4 regions of the Streptomyces sp. CNT372 genome follow, and region 4 is predicted to be linked to each of the others. Evidence: riboswitches for the same ligand, from Rfam matches in the RefSeq annotation. Region 4 holds a riboswitch; each other region holds the start of a gene.

Region 1 (3,690 bases), on a different contig from region 4:
CGGACAGGATCGTCTGCGTGGAGCGGTAGTTCTGCTCCAGCAGGATCGTGGTCGCGTCCGGGTAGTCCTCCTCGAACTGGAGGATGTTGCGGATGGTCGCGCCGCGGAAGGCGTAGATCGACTGGTCCGCGTCACCGACGACGCACAGCTCGGCCGGCGCCAGGTCCTCGTAGCCCTCGCCGACCAGTTCGCGCACGAGCGTGTACTGGGCGTGGTTGGTGTCCTGGTACTCGTCGACCAGGACGTGCCGGAAGCGGCGGCGGTAGTGCTCGGCCACCTCCGGGAAGGCCTGGAGGAGGTGCACGGTGGTCATGATGATGTCGTCGAAGTCCAGGGCGTTGGCCTCGCGCAGCCGCGCCTGGTACATCCGGTACGCCTCGGCCAGCGTCTTCTCGAACCCTCCGCCGGAGCCTTCTGCCTGGGAGGCACCCCCGTACGCCTGGTCGGCGAAGGTCTCCTCGTCGATCAGCTCGTTCTTCAGGTTGGAGATCTTGGCGCTGAAGGACTTCGGCGGGAACTTCTTCGGATCGAGGTCGAGGTCGCGGCAGACCAGGGACATCAGGCGCTTGGAGTCGGCCGCGTCGTAGATCGAGAACGAGGAGGTGAAGCCGAGCTTCTTCGACTCGCGGCGCAGGATGCGCACGCAGGCGCTGTGGAAGGTCATCACCCACATCGCGTTGGCCCGGGGGCCGACGAGCTGCTCGACGCGCTCCTTCATCTCCCCGGCGGCCTTGTTGGTGAAGGTGATCGCCAGTATCTGGCCGGGGTGGACGTGCCGGGCGGCCAGCAGGTGGGCGATGCGGTGGGTGAGCACCCGGGTCTTGCCGGAGCCGGCGCCCGCGACGATGAGCAGCGGCGAGCCGGTGTGCACGACGGCCGCGCCCTGCTGCTCGTTCAGCCCTTCGAGCAGGGCGGCGGCGTCCACGGCGGGGCGGGGGGCGCCGTCGCGGTAGTAGCCGTCGCGGGCGGGCGGCACGTCGTACGCGCCCTGGAAGAGGTCGTCCGGGATCGGCTCCGCGGCCGCTTCCCCGGGCGGCGGCGGAGCGTGCTCGTCCCCGTGCGGCTCCTCGTCGGGAGGCGTCAGGCCGGTCAGGAAGCTGTCGTCAAAGAGGCTGCTCATCGCCTACCGAGTCTAGGCGGAGGGACGGACACTCCGGGCCGCGCTTCCGGGAATGCCCGCCGGTGCACGGTGTGTGACCGGACGCCTCCGGGACGGGGTCACAACGACACGCCCCGAGAAAGGTCACGAAAATGTATCGGACATATCGAACACCAACCTTCACAGCACACACACGAATTGGTTAGCGTGCTCGATCAGACGGCCCGCAACCCTCCCGGCGAACCGCGTCGGACGGGCCGGCTGCGCCGAATCCGTACTCCTCGCAGGGCAGTTCGGAACCGGGGACCCAAAAACGCATCAACCGGGGTGAATCGGGCCGCGTTTCTCGCGCCCGTAGGGCATCTTCCGTTCGCCCGAACCCGACAGCTAACCCGGTAGGCGGTCCACGGAAGAAGGAGATGCCGGCCTTGGCGTCGCATCGCAGGACCCGCACACGCACCATCAAGCCCTCCCCCGCCGTCGGTTTCACGACGGCCGCGCTCGCCGGCGTCACACTGCTGTCGACACAGAGCGCGACGGCCGCCCCCGGTGAGCCGAAGCCCTCGATCGAGGACGTCCAGAAGAAGGTCGACGACCTCTACCGTCAGGCCGGAAGCGCGACCCAGGAGTACAACAAGGCCCGCGAGGCGACCGCGGAGAAGCGCCGCGAGGTCGACACCCTGCTCGACCAGTCGGCCGACCGGGCCGAGAAGCTCAACGAGTCCCGCCGCGCGCTCGGCACCTACGCGACGGCCCAGTACCGCACCGGCGCCGTGACCCCGACGGCCGCCCTGATGTTCGCGGACAGCCCGCAGGACTACTTCGACCAGTCGCGGCTCATGGACCGCATGACCGACCAGCAGCAGTCGGCGATCGCGGCCTACGAGACCGAGCGGGCCGCCGCGGCGAAGCAGCGCGCGGAGGCGGGCAAGCGGCTCCAGTCGCTCACCGAGTCGCAGCAGGCCCTGCGCACCAGCAAGCAGACCGTGCAGACCAAGCTGGCCGAGGCGCGTTCGCTGCTGTCCCGGCTGACCGCCGAGGAGAAGGCGCGGCTCGCCGCGATCGAGCGCGAGAAGGAGGCGGAGGCCCGCCGCAAGGCGGAAGCCAAGGCCAAGGCGGAGGCGGAGGCCCGCGCCGAGGAGGAGGCGGAGGCCGCCCGCCGAGCGCAGGAGGACCAGCAGCCGGGGACGGGCACGGGGACGGGGACCGGAACGGCCCCGGGCACCGGCTCCGGCTCCGGCACGGAGGACGGCGGGTACGCGGCCAAGGCCGACAAGGTCCTCGCCTTCGCCCGTGCCCAGATCGGCAAGCCCTACGTGTGGGGCGCCACGGGCCCCAGTTCCTTCGACTGCTCCGGGCTCACCCAGGCCGCGTGGAAGGCGGCCGGCGTGGACCTGCCGCGCACCACGTGGGACCAGGTCAAGGTCGGCACCCGGGTCGCCACGGCCGATCTGCGCCCGGGTGACCTGGTGTTCTTCTACGACGACATCAGCCACGTCGGCATCTACGCCGGAGACGGCACGATGATCCACGCGCCCAAGCCGGGCGCGAACGTCCGCGAGGAGTCCATCTACTCCATGCCGATCCACGGCAGCGTCCGCCCGGCCTGACCGCTACCGGACCTCACCGCACCTCACCGGGCCGCCGGCTCACCGGACCCGCACCTCTCTCCCCCCCCCCCCCCCCGCGCACGCCACGGGCGCGCGGGGGCGGAGCGAGCGCGGAGGGGCGCAGGCGTGGAGGCGCGGGGAAGGTGCACAGGCGTGGAGGCGCGGAAAGGTGCGGAGGGCGCGGGGACCGCTCAGGTCCAGAGCGTCGCGATGAAGACGTTGGCCACCGTCAGGCCGCCGACCGCGCCGAACAGCGCCTTGTCGACCGTCTCCTCGTCCCGCTTCACGTAGACCAGGCCCAGGATCACGACCAGGACGGCCAGCTTGATGCCGATCTTGAGGTTGTTCACCGTCTGGTCGTCCGCCTGGTTCAGGCCCACCAGCGCGACTCCGGTGACCAGCATCGTGACGGCGCCGTGCAGCATGGCCGGCGTGAAGCGCGCGGTGCCGGCGCCTATCGCCTTCATCTGGGTGAGAAAACCGCCCAGCAGCGACGCGATGCCGATGATGTGCAGGGCGACGAAGACATTGATCAGTACGTCCATGGGCCGGAGCCTATGCGGGGCCGGATCACCGCCCCCTGGTCAGGTAACCCTCAGCTCCGTCTCCGGTCGCCGGACCGCCGGTTGCCGATCATCGAGCGGTCACAACACCCGACCGGAACGCACAGGACCGGGCGGGTTCGGACAGTTCCTCACCTTGCGTCACCTCCCCGTGACCTCCGGGTCTAGCGTCCTGCCCCACGCACCACCGGCGACGGCTGGTGCGACGGATGACGGACGACGGATGCACGACCGACGACGGAAGTACGACGGAAGGAACGGCGCCACCGTGGCAGCGCACCGGAAACCCACCCAGCGCCCGCTCACCGGCCCGGCCGTCCGGGCCGCGGCCACCCTGGCCCTCGCGGGCGCGGCGACCACCACCGCGCTGGACTCCCCCGCCGTGGCCGAGCCCCGCCAGACCCCCGCACAGATCAAG
Region 2 (3,690 bases), on a different contig from region 4:
CGGAATCGACGATGATCGATTGCCGGGCCTCTGCCGTTCGCTCGTCCAGGGCCGGTCCCGGGCCCGTCCGGACCCGGCCCCGCGCCCGGATGCAGGCCCGCGCCGCTGGCCTGGTGTTTTGTGCGGGAGGGCGGTGGCAAGTCGCCACGGCGCCCGAGGGCACGCAGCATGGAAGGGCACGGCACCGGTCCGTGGCCGTGGGTGAAGCGGCAGGAGTGCAGCAGTGGGGCGAGAGCAGGTCGGCGGCTTCCGGACTCCGTGGTACCTGCGCATCCTGCCCGCCGTGATGCTCGTCGGCGGTGTGCTCTACGACTCGCTCGCCCCGCCCCGCTTCACCGCCGTCCCCCTCTACGCGGCCGCCCCGCTGATCGCCGCCTCCCTCGCCTCCTTCGTGGTGACGCTGCTCACCGGCATCGCCGCGGTGGTGGCCACCAGCGCGCTGCACTTCTACGACGACAACGTCACCGAGATCAGTTCGTTCACCGAGATCAGCACGGTCTTCACGGTGTCCGCCGTGGCCCTGCTCGTCAACCGGGTGGTGCGCAGAGGCAGCGAGCGGCTGGCCTCGGCGCGGGTGATCGCCGAGGCCGCGCAGCGGGCCGTGCTGCCCACCCCCGAGGACCGGATCGCCGGGCTGCACATCGCCGCCCGCTACGAGGCGGCCCAGGCGGACGCCTTCATCGGCGGCGACCTCTTCGCCGTGCAGGAGACCAAGCACGGGGTCCGGCTGTTCGTCGGGGACGTGCGCGGCAAGGGGATGGAGGCGGTGGAGGCCGTCGCCGTGCTGATCGGGTCGTTCCGGGAATCCGCCGACCAGGAGGGGAGCCTGGAGGAGGTGGCGCAGCGGCTGGAGCGGGCGCTCCAGCGGGAGAGCGCGCGACGGGCGGGGCTGGAGTCCTTCGAGGGGTTCACCACGGCCGTGCTGGCGGAGATCCCGGCGGTACGGGACGGGGAGGTCGTCGGGGCGAGCACGGTCCGGCTGGTGAACCGGGGCCACCCGGACCCCCTGGTCCTGCACGCCGACGGCCGGGTGGAACTCCTCCAGCCGGCCGAGCCGGCGCTGCCGCTGGGGATGGCGGACCTGGCGGGCTGGCCCGACCGGGCCGAGACCTATCCGCTGCCCGCCGGCTCCACGCTGCTCTTCTACACGGACGGGCTCTCCGAGGCCCGGGACGGCTCCGGGGTCTTCTACGACCCGGTCGATCGGCTGCGGGGCGCGATCTTCCCGGAGCCGGACGATCTGCTGGACGCCCTCGTCGACGATGTGCGCCGCTACACGGGCGGCGGGTCGAGCGACGACATGGCGCTGCTCGCGGTGAACCGGCCGGCCGCCGGGCAGCCGGAGCGCCGCCGCACGGTGCCGGTGGTGGCCCCGCCCCGCGAACAGGGCGCCATCGCGGCGACCGCCGGGCGGCGTGGCGTACGGGTACGGCGCAGGTACCGTCCGTAGCCGTCCCGTGCCACCGCATACGGCATATGACGGGGCATCAGAATTCTTCCGAGACCGAAGCGTGATCAACTCGCCCGATTCCGGCTGCTTCTGTCCCGGAAAGTCCTGGCCACAGTCGTTAACGATCAGTGGGAACGGCTTGGATTCCGACCCGGCCGTCTATTAACGTTCGATAACGCAGCGCGGTCGTCCCAGCCGCCGCCAGTGGCGGCGCCGCGCGCACGCGCCGAATTCCGCAAGGGAACCGGGGAACCACTCATTGGGGTGAATCGGGCATCTCTGCCGCGCAGTTGTGCGGCCGAGGCACCCGTAGGAGACCTTCCTGCTCCGAACCCGTCAGCTAACCCGGTAGGCGAGAAGGAAGGAAAGGAGTACGCCTTCGTGGCGTCCAACATGCCTGCTCCCGAGGCTCCGTCGGTCTCCTCCCGATTCGGCGGTGACGCCCCGGAGCGCTCGCCGGGGGAGTGGAATCCCACCGAGGAGTCCATCCGCCCGGTTCGCGGCCGGCACCGCGTGGCCAAGCAGCGCGGCGGTCTCGCGCGCAGCTCCACCGTCCTCGGCGTCGGTGTCATCGCCGCCGTCGGCGCGGGTGGCATGGCCACCGCGCAGGACAAGCCCGCCGTCTCCATATCCCTTCCCGATGTCGTCACGGACAATCTCCCCGACGCGGATTCCCTGCCGGGCGTGGGCTCGCTGATCTCCGAGGACGCGGGGACGGACACCGCCACAGCCCACGCGCCCCTCACCGCGATGACCCAGGTCGCCGACACGGGCACCGTCGCCGGGGCCGAGCAGGGCGCCAACGCGGGCGAGGCCCTGCGCGCCCGCATCCTCCAGCAGGCCGAGCAGCAGCGCGCCGAGGCGGACGCCGAAGCCAAGGCCGCCGCGGAGAAGGCGGCCGCCGAACAGGCCGCCGCCGAGGCGAAGAAGCAGCAGAGCGAGGCCGAGAAGAAGGCCGCGGAGGAGAAGCGCAAGGCCGAGGAGGCCGCGCGGGCGAAGGCCGAGGCGGAGCGCCTCGCCAAGCTGGCCGCGAGCTGGTCCCTCCCGACCTCCTCGTACACCCTCACCTCCACCTACGGGCAGTCCGGCGCCATGTGGTCCTCCGGGCAGCACACCGGCCTGGACTTCGCCGCCCCCACCGGCACCCCGGTGAAGGCCGTGCACGGCGGCACCGTGAAGGCGGCCGGCTGGTCCGGCTCCTACGGCTACCGCATCCTGCTGGAGCTGGAGGACGGCACCGAGGTGCTCTACGCGCACCTGTCCTCCATGACCGCGAGCGCGGGGCAGAAGGTCACCACCGGCGAGACCATCGGCCGCGTCGGCGCGACCGGCAACGTCACCGGGCCGCACCTGCACCTGGAGGTCCACACCCCCGGCGGCGCCGGGATCGACCCCCTCGCCTGGCTGCAGGGCAAGGGCCTGAGCGTCTGACACCACCTCCACGCCCCGCCCCGGGAGTGCCGCTGAACAGGCGGCTCCGGGCGGGGCGTTGTGGTTCCGTGAACCCGGCCTCCGCCTCCGGGGAAGCCCACGAGGGCGCGCTCGCGGACGCGGCGGCCCGGGCGTGGCTGCCCGGACACGGCTGCCCGGATACGGCGGCCCGGGCGTGGCGCGCGGCCGTCCGGGGCGCCGGGAGCGGTCCGGCGGCGGTCAGGTGCGGTACGGGTTGTAGCCGTCGTAGTCCCGGTGCGGCGGCACGTACGCGGTCCGGCCCGTCGCCCGGGCCGCGTACGCGAGGGCCGGGGCTGCCACCTCGCGCCGCAGCCACAGGCGGTGCAGCAGCTCCCGCTCGCGCTCCACGAAGTCCGGGCCCGCCGCGCCGCGGTGGGCCCGGTGGCGCAGGAAGGCGAGGGAGGTGGCCAACCGCTCGTACTCGGAGACCGCGTGCCCGGCCGCCGGGCCGTACGTCCGCCGGGCCATGTCCCGGGCCATCGTCCGCGCGCGCATCGAGGACAGCGCCGGCGGCTCCGCCGGGGTGAGCCAGCCGGCCGCCGCGTAGGCCGGGAGGTGCGTGGATATCGTGTGCAGCTCCCGCTGCCTGGTCCAGATGGTCAGCCAGGTCAGCAGCCCGAAGGCGGGCACCATGAACGCCCCGTACACCGCGTAGAAGCCCCACGGCCCGAAGAGGGAGGTGGAGCCGTTCCACAGGGCGTGCATCCCCATCGCGAGGAGGAGGCCCAGCAGCGGCAGCGCGATCCGGCGGAGACGTCGGCGGCGGGCGGTCGCGGCGGCCAGGCCGA
Region 3 (3,690 bases), on a different contig from region 4:
AGCCGACCGACAGAAGAAGGTGCCCGACCATGCCGGGACAACCGCACACGGAGCCATCCGGAGCAGGCCGGGGACGACTCGGCGGGGACATCGGCCGCCGAGTCGGAGTGCGGCGGCGGGAGCTGGGGCTCTCCCGCGAGGAGGTCGCCACCCGGGCCGGATCGGCCCCCGGCTACATCCAGTACCTGGAGGAGAACCCCGCGGCCCCGGGCATGGGGTTCCTGCTGCGGCTCGCGGACGCCCTGGAGACGACGGTCACCGCGCTCACCGGCAGCGGCGCCGACCTGCCGGAGGGGCTGGGGCGGGCGGGCTACCACCCGGAGCTGGTGGAGCTGGCCGCGCCGGAGTGCTGGGACCTCCTCGGGACCCACGGCGTCGGGCGGGTCGCCGTGACCACCCCGGACGGGCCCGCGATCCTGCCGGTGAACTACCTGGTCTCGGAGGGCGAGGTCGCCTTCCGCACCTCCCCCGGGGCCCTGCCCGGCCGGGCCGCCGGCGGCGAGGTCGCCTTCGAGGTCGACCATATCGACGAGGCGTTCAGCCAGGGCTGGAGTGTGCTGCTGGTGGGGGACGCGCGGACGGTGGCGGAGGAAGACGCGGTCCGCCGCCTCGACGAACTCGCTTACAGCGCTCCGTGGGCGGGCGGCGACAGGGAGCTGTGGATCGCCGTCGCGCCGGAGCGGGTCACCGGGCGGCGCATTCTGGTCCGCGGGGCACCTGGAAACGCATAGCTCGCAAAACGGGCATCATTGAGTAAATCACCCCCTCTTTCGAGAGGGGGGCCCTGTGTATTCATGCGGCGCAATGTCCGTTTGTATCCGCAATGGCGTATCTGGCGTTCTTTGTGATCCGTTCCGTGACATCGGTCACGCGCCCGGTCCGCCGGCGCTTCCCGGGCGCCCTCAGAGGGCTTTCCGTGCAAGCGAACTGACGGTCCGTCGGGAAGGGCGCAACATCATTTACCCGCCCTTTAAGATCGCGTACATTGCGGTTGTGAATTCCAGGCTTGTTCCCCGGTGCGCCTCTCGCCTACGGTCACGGCATTCCGGATGGAACGCCGAATCCTGCCGCTGTCCGGATACCCGACCACATCACCCGTAACGGCAGGAGCGGGGGAACCAGGTAAGTCGCCGGACCGGAATCCACACGGAACAACCGGACGGCTCGGGGTGAAGCCGCGCCCAGCGCGGCCGGGCATCTCCAGCCCGAACCCGACAGCTCACCTCGCAGGCGACGGAGAGGAATTCTTCATGCCTGCACACGGCAAGCACCGCCGCCCCGGTACCAACCGCCTGGCCCGCCGCCTCGTCGCCGCCGGCACCGGCGCCGCCGCCCTCGCCCTCCCGGTCCTCGGTGCCGCCACCGCCAACGCCGCCCCCGCCGCCGAGCTCCCGGCCGTCGCGAAGGCCGTCGCGGCCGCCGCCCCCGCGAAGAAGGCGCCCACCACCTACTCCGTGGTCGCCGGCGACTCGCTCTCCGCGATCGCCGCCGCGCACTCCCTGGAAGGCGGCTGGCAGAAGCTCTACCAGGACAACCGCCGGGCCGTCGGCGCCAACCCGTCCCTGATCCACCCCGGCCTGGAGCTGACCGTCGGCGGCAAGGCCGCCACCAAGGCCAAGGCCCCCGCCGAGCGCGCCGACCGCTCCGAGAAGCGCGCCACCCCGGTCGCCCAGAAGGCGGAGGCCGCCCCGAAGGCGTACTCCGACGACCTCGACGGCTGGATCAAGGAATCGCTGGACATCATGGCCCAGCACGGAATTCCGGGCAGCTACGACGGCATCTACCGCAACATCATGCGGGAGTCTTCCGGAAACCCGCTGGCGATCAACAACTGGGACTCCAACGCCGCCAAGGGGACGCCCTCCAAGGGCCTTCTCCAGGTGATCGACCCGACCTTCCAGGCGTACCACGTCCCGGGTACCTCGACGGACAGCTACGACCCCGTCGCCAACATCACGGCCGCCTGCAACTACGCCGCCGACCGCTACGGTTCGATCGACAACGTCAACGGTCCCTACTGACCGACGACGCCGAATTCACGGATTCGGCCTCCGTCCATCGCATTGCAGAAGCCAACGGACGCCGGGAGTCCGGACCGTCACCACACGGTCCGGCCGCCCGGCGTCCGCGCATTCCCCCGCTGACGGCGAGCGCGCCCGCCGCTCCCGGACAGCGCACCAGACCGCGCGGCGGTCCTCCGCCCGCGCTGCAATGGACAGATGACGGCGCCACCCGACGACTGCCTCGCCCGCAACGAGTGGATCTGCGGCGACTACCTCTCCACCCGCGGCGAGATCCTCGTCGACGCCGTGCTCCAGCACCTGGAGCTGACCTTCCTCTCCGTCCTCATCGGGCTCGTCCTCGCCGTACCCCTCGCCGTCGCCGCCCGCCGCTGGGGCTGGGCCGCGGCCCCCGTCCTCGCCCTGACGACGATCCTCTACACCATCCCGTCCCTGGCGATGTTCTCCCTGCTGCTGCCGGTCTACGGACTCTCCGCCACCCTGGTCGTCGCGGGACTGGTCCTCTACTCGCTCACCCTCCTCGTCCGCAACATCCTCGCCGGGCTGCGCGCCGTGCCCGAGGAGACCCGGCAGGCCGCCCGCGGCATGGGCTACGGGCCCGTCCGGCTGCTCTGCACCGTCGAACTGCCCCTCGCCCTCCCCGCCGCCATGGCCGGACTGCGCATCGCCACCGTCTCGGCCGTCTCCCTGGTCACCATCGGCGCGATCGTCGGCCACGGCGGCCTCGGGAACCTCATCTGGTCCGGGATGAACACCTACTTCAAGGCCCAGGTGCTCACCGCCTCCGTGCTGTGCGTGGTCATCGCGGTCGCCGCCGACCTGGTCCTGCTGCTGGTGCAGCGGCTGCTCACCCCCTGGACACGGAAGGGGGCCGCGTGAACACCCTCTCCGCCGCGTGGGAGTGGCTCACCACCGGCTCGAACTGGTCCGGGGACGGCGGCATCACCCAGCGCCTCATCGAGCACCTCTATCTCACCGGCGTCTGCCTCGGCATCAGCTGCCTGATCGCCCTCCCCGTCGCCCTCGTCCTCGGCCACCTCGGCAAGGGCGGCGCACTCGCCGTCAACCTCTCCAACGTGGGCCGCGCCGTCCCCACCTTCGCCGTCCTCGTCCTGCTGCTGCTCAGCCCGATCGGCGGCTGGGGGACCTGGCCCACCGTCATCGCCCTGGTCCTCTTCGCCGTCCCGCCGCTCCTCACCAACGCCTATGTCGGCATGCGCGGCGTCGACCCGGACGTGGTGCGGGCGGCCCGGGGGATGGGCATGACCGGCGCGCAGACCATGGTGCGCGTCGAGGTGCCGCTCGCTCTGCCGCTGATCACCACCGGGCTGCGTATCGCCGCCGTGCAGCTCGTCGCCACCGCCACCATCGCGGCCCTGGCCGGCGGCGGGGGGCTGGGCCGGATCATCACCGCCGGGTTCAACCTCGCCTCGACGCCGCAGGTGGTCGCGGGGGCCGTCCTCGTCGCCGTGTTCGCCCTCCTCGTGGAGGGGCTGTTCGAACTCGCGCAGCGGCTCGCCCCTGCCTGGGCGCGGGGGAGCGGCGCCGTATGACCGCACCGCCCTCCGTCGCCCTGCGGACGGTGCTCGCCGCACTCCTCCTCGCACTCACCGCCGCCTGCGCGACCGGCCCCTCCCTGGAGGACCAGGGCGAAATCACCGCTCCGCCC
Region 4 (3,690 bases):
CGGCGCCGTCCTCGATGCCGCGGGCCAGGCGCTCCGGGTTGGTGACGAAGAGGTCGTCGCCGACGATCTGGACCTTGGAGCCGAGGCGGTCGGTGAGGACCTTCCAGCCGGCCCAGTCGTCCTCGAACAGCGGGTCCTCGATGGAGACCAGCGGGTACGCGGCGGCCAGCTCCTCGTAGTACTCGGTCATCTCGGCGGCCGAGCGGGACTTGCCCTCGAACTCGTAGACGCCGTCCTTGTAGAACTCGGAGGCGGCGACGTCGAGCGCCAGCGCGATGTCCTTGCCGGGGGCGTAACCGGCCTCCTTGATCGCCTCGATGATGAGGTCGAGGGCGGCGCGGTTGGAGTCGAGGTTCGGCGCGAAACCGCCCTCGTCGCCGAGGCCGGTGGACAGGCCCTTGGTCTTCAGCACCTTCTTGAGGGTGTGGTAGACCTCGGTGCCCCAGCGCAGGGCCTCGGAGAAGGACTCGGCGCCGATCGGCGCGATCATGAACTCCTGGATGTCCACGTTGGAGTCGGCGTGCGAGCCGCCGTTCAGGATGTTCATCATCGGGACGGGCAGCAGGTGCGCGTTCGGGCCGCCGAGGTAGCGGAAGAGCGGCAGGTCGGACGCCTCGGAGGCGGCGTGCGCGACGGCGAGGGAGACGCCGAGGATGGCGTTGGCGCCGAGGGAGGACTTGTCCGGGGTGGCGTCCAGGTCGAACATCGCCTGGTCGATCAGGCGCTGCTCGGTGGCGTCGTAGCCGACGAGCTCCGGGCCGATCTGCTCGATGACGGCGAGGACGGCCTTCTCGACGCCCTTGCCCTGGTAGCGGTTCTGGTCCCCGTCGCGGAGCTCCAGGGCCTCGAACGCACCGGTGGAGGCGCCGGACGGAACGGCAGCACGACCGGTGCTGCCGTCGTCGAGGCCGACCTCGACCTCGACCGTGGGGTTGCCTCGGGAGTCCAGGATTTCCCGGGCTACGACGACGTCGATGGACGGCACGAGCATCTCCTTCTGGGATGTGACGCGAAATAGGTGCAGAGGTCTGCTTGGCCTTGCGGCAAGAGCCTAACCGCACCGGAGGGAAAGGCCCCCCGATGCCCGCTCCCTGGGACGGAAAAGGACATCAACAGCGGAGAAAGGGGTGGAACCCCAGCCTCCGCGCCCGGGGACCGGTCCGGCGGCGGACCGGCGGCCGTCCCGGAGCCGGTTGCCGGACCTCCGGGGGCGGCCGGGCACCCAGGGGGCGGCCGGGACAGCCGAAGGCCCCTGAGGGCTCGGCGGGCGGGCGGCCCCGGCGCCCGGACGGACGGAACCCCGGCCCGGCGTGTACGGGGGAAGGCACGCCGGACCGGGGTAGCCGGTGCCCGTCGGGGCGGGTGGGGGGAAGTCCGCCCGGTGACGGGAGGGAGGGGTCAGCTCAGGTGGAGCTGCTGACCGGGGTGGATCATGTCGGCGCTCTCCAGGATGTCCTTGTTGAGCTCGAACAGCTTCTTCCAGCCGCCGTCGACCTTCTCGGCCTCGGCGATCCTGCTGAGGGTGTCGCCGGGCTTGACCTTGTACTCGCCGTCGCCCTTCTTGAAGCCCTTGGCCCCGCCCTTCGGCGCGGACTCGGTCTTCGGGGCGGCCGGGGCGGACTTCTTCGGGGCCTCGGACCGCTCGGAGCGGGTGGTCGGGGCCTCGGCGCGCTCCTTCGGCTGCTCGGCGGCGCCGCCGCCGTACGGGGTGCTGGACAGGTTGACGCCGCAGCTCGGCCAGGCGCCCTTGCCCTGGCCCGCCAGGACCTTCTCGGCCACGGCGATCTGCTGGGACTTGGAGGCCTGGTCGGCGGTGGCGGCGTACGCGGTGCCGCCGTACGCGGCCCAGGTGGAGGCGGAGAACTGCAGACCGCCGTAGTAGCCGTTGCCGGTGTTGATGGACCAGTTGCCGCCGGACTCGCACTGGGCGACGGCGTCCCACTCGGAGGCCGTGGCGGCGGAGGCGGAGGTCGCGCCGATCAGCGGGGCGGCGACCGCCGCACCGGTGATGCCCACGAGGGCGGCGACACGGGTCATCTTCGACGGACGGCGGTGCTTGGCGATGCCGGAACGCAGCATGAATCGTCTCCTCACCGACGCCTACGAGGTGAGCTGTCGGGTTCGGGCCGGAAAGGTGCCCGGCCGCGCACTCGTGGTGCGCGGCTTCACCCCAAGCCGTTCTCGGCCCTCCCTCGCGGGCGGCCGGGACCGGCACTTACCTGGGTCCCCCGCTCCTGCCTACGGCGCTGTTCCAGCGACGACTGTTCCCCCCGACCGACGGCAGGATTCGGCGTGACGGTCAGCGGTGCCCACCGGTGGTGAGCGGTTCCGACCGTAAACACACGTCTCCCCGATGTTCAAAGAAGAACATCGGGGAGAAAACGGACGAACCGCCGGGCGAATGCAGGCTGTTTCCGCAGGTCGCGGTCGAGATGACCGAAATCGGCGGGCGAAAGGGGCCAGTTGCGGCAAAGAGACCCTTGTCTCACTTGCACAGAACGGACATTACCCGACGAAACGACAGGGCGAACTACTCCTGCTCCAGGCCGAGATCGAGGCTCTGACCGGGGAGGATGAGGTCCGGGTCGTCGCCCACGGTCGTCTCGTTCGCGGCGTAGAGAGCCGCCCAGCCACCCGGGACCTCCCGGTCGGCGGCGATCGTCCAGAGGCTGTCGCCGTCCTGGACCGTGTAAGTGCCCTCGGGTGCGGCCTCGGTCACGCCGTCACGTGCCGATCCGTCACCTCGTGAGGCATGGTGGCCGTTCTCGCGGGATACGTCCGCATTGTCCTGATCCGTGGCTTCCGAGGCCGGGGGCTCGGTCCCCTCGGGGGCCGGGGTGCCGCGGTGCTTGCCGGTGCCCTCGGGCACGGACCGCTCGCCCTCGGGGACGACGGAGCCGTCGGCGTCCGCGTCGGCGGAGGGGTCCACCTCCTTGGCGGGCTCCCCCTCCTTCTTGTCCGTGGCGTCCGGAGCGCCGCCCTCGGGCGCGCCCGTCCCACCGCCCGTCCCACCGGAGCCGGTGCCGTCGGTGCCGCCGGTCTCGCCGGCCGGGCCGCTCTTCGCCAAGTCGCCGTCCGTCGCGTCGGAGCCGGCGCCGTTGTCCGCGTCCGGGGTGGCGGAGGGGGCGGGCTCGGAGGGGAGCAGGTCGCCGGGCTGGACACCCGGGTCGGCGTCCCCGTCCGCCGTCAGGCCACCCACCACCGCGCACGCCTGCCACGCCTCGGGCCCCTGCGCCTGCAGCACCTTCTCGGCGACGGCGATCTGCTGGGACCGGCTGGCCAGATCGGCACGCTCCGCGTAGGCGGTGCCGCCGAAGTCCTCCCAGTTCTCCTGGGAGAGCTGGAGGCCGCCGTAGTAGCCGTTACCGGTGTCGATCGTCCAGTTGCCGCCGGACTCGCACTCGGAGACCCGGTCCCAGGTGGCGGCGTCGGCAGCGGACGCGGAGCCCGCGCCGAGCAGCGGGATGGCGATGGCCGATCCGGTCACCCCCGCCGCGACGACGATGGCCGGTGCCTGACGGGGGCGGCGGTGGCGTCCGTTCCCGGAGAGCATGCAGTTGCCTTTCGCGTGACTACGGGGACCCGTGTGACCTCGTGAGGTCTCCGGGTGGGGGTGAACGTAGTCGCATTCGAACGTGAGTCACAAGTCGATGCAGCGCAGATCACGTGAAAGTCACAGAATTGACGAAC

The links. Region 4 has a riboswitch for cyclic di-AMP ahead of C593_RS0108375 (LysM peptidoglycan-binding domain-containing protein). Riboswitches for the same ligand answer to the same signal wherever they lie in the genome.
Region 1: linked by a shared signal. The riboswitch ahead of C593_RS0111395 (C40 family peptidase) and the one ahead of C593_RS0108375 (LysM peptidoglycan-binding domain-containing protein) in region 4 are both predicted to bind cyclic di-AMP.
Region 2: linked by a shared signal. The riboswitch ahead of C593_RS0105320 (M23 family metallopeptidase) and the one ahead of C593_RS0108375 (LysM peptidoglycan-binding domain-containing protein) in region 4 are both predicted to bind cyclic di-AMP.
Region 3: linked by a shared signal. The riboswitch ahead of C593_RS0120510 (LysM peptidoglycan-binding domain-containing protein) and the one ahead of C593_RS0108375 (LysM peptidoglycan-binding domain-containing protein) in region 4 are both predicted to bind cyclic di-AMP.

Annotation. Positions count from the first base shown of each region.
Region 1 is NZ_KB897780.1:218,176-221,865, forward strand. Features, by position in the region: gene pcrA (DNA helicase PcrA) at 1-1,120, opposite strand, end outside; cyclic di-AMP (ydaO/yuaA leader) riboswitch at 1,354-1,516, shown strand; gene C593_RS0111395 (C40 family peptidase) at 1,519-2,709, shown strand; gene C593_RS0111400 (hypothetical protein) at 2,901-3,254, opposite strand; gene C593_RS0111405 (NlpC/P60 family protein) at 3,496-3,690, shown strand, end outside.
Region 2 is NZ_KB897777.1:598,933-602,622, forward strand. Features, by position in the region: gene C593_RS0105315 (PP2C family protein-serine/threonine phosphatase) at 224-1,450, shown strand; cyclic di-AMP (ydaO/yuaA leader) riboswitch at 1,665-1,820, shown strand; gene C593_RS0105320 (M23 family metallopeptidase) at 1,832-2,881, shown strand; gene C593_RS0105325 (PrsW family intramembrane metalloprotease) at 3,101-3,690, opposite strand, start outside.
Region 3 is NZ_KB897785.1:45,032-48,721, forward strand. Features, by position in the region: gene C593_RS0120505 (pyridoxamine 5'-phosphate oxidase family protein) at 30-731, shown strand; cyclic di-AMP (ydaO/yuaA leader) riboswitch at 1,049-1,248, shown strand; gene C593_RS0120510 (LysM peptidoglycan-binding domain-containing protein) at 1,251-2,021, shown strand; gene C593_RS0120515 (ABC transporter permease) at 2,220-2,900, shown strand; gene C593_RS0120520 (ABC transporter permease) at 2,897-3,574, shown strand; gene C593_RS0120525 (ABC transporter substrate-binding protein) at 3,571-3,690, shown strand, end outside.
Region 4 is NZ_KB897779.1:92,316-96,005, forward strand. Features, by position in the region: gene eno (phosphopyruvate hydratase) at 1-985, opposite strand, end outside; gene C593_RS0108375 (LysM peptidoglycan-binding domain-containing protein) at 1,399-2,079, opposite strand; cyclic di-AMP (ydaO/yuaA leader) riboswitch at 2,083-2,256, opposite strand; gene C593_RS0108380 (transglycosylase family protein) at 2,531-3,553, opposite strand.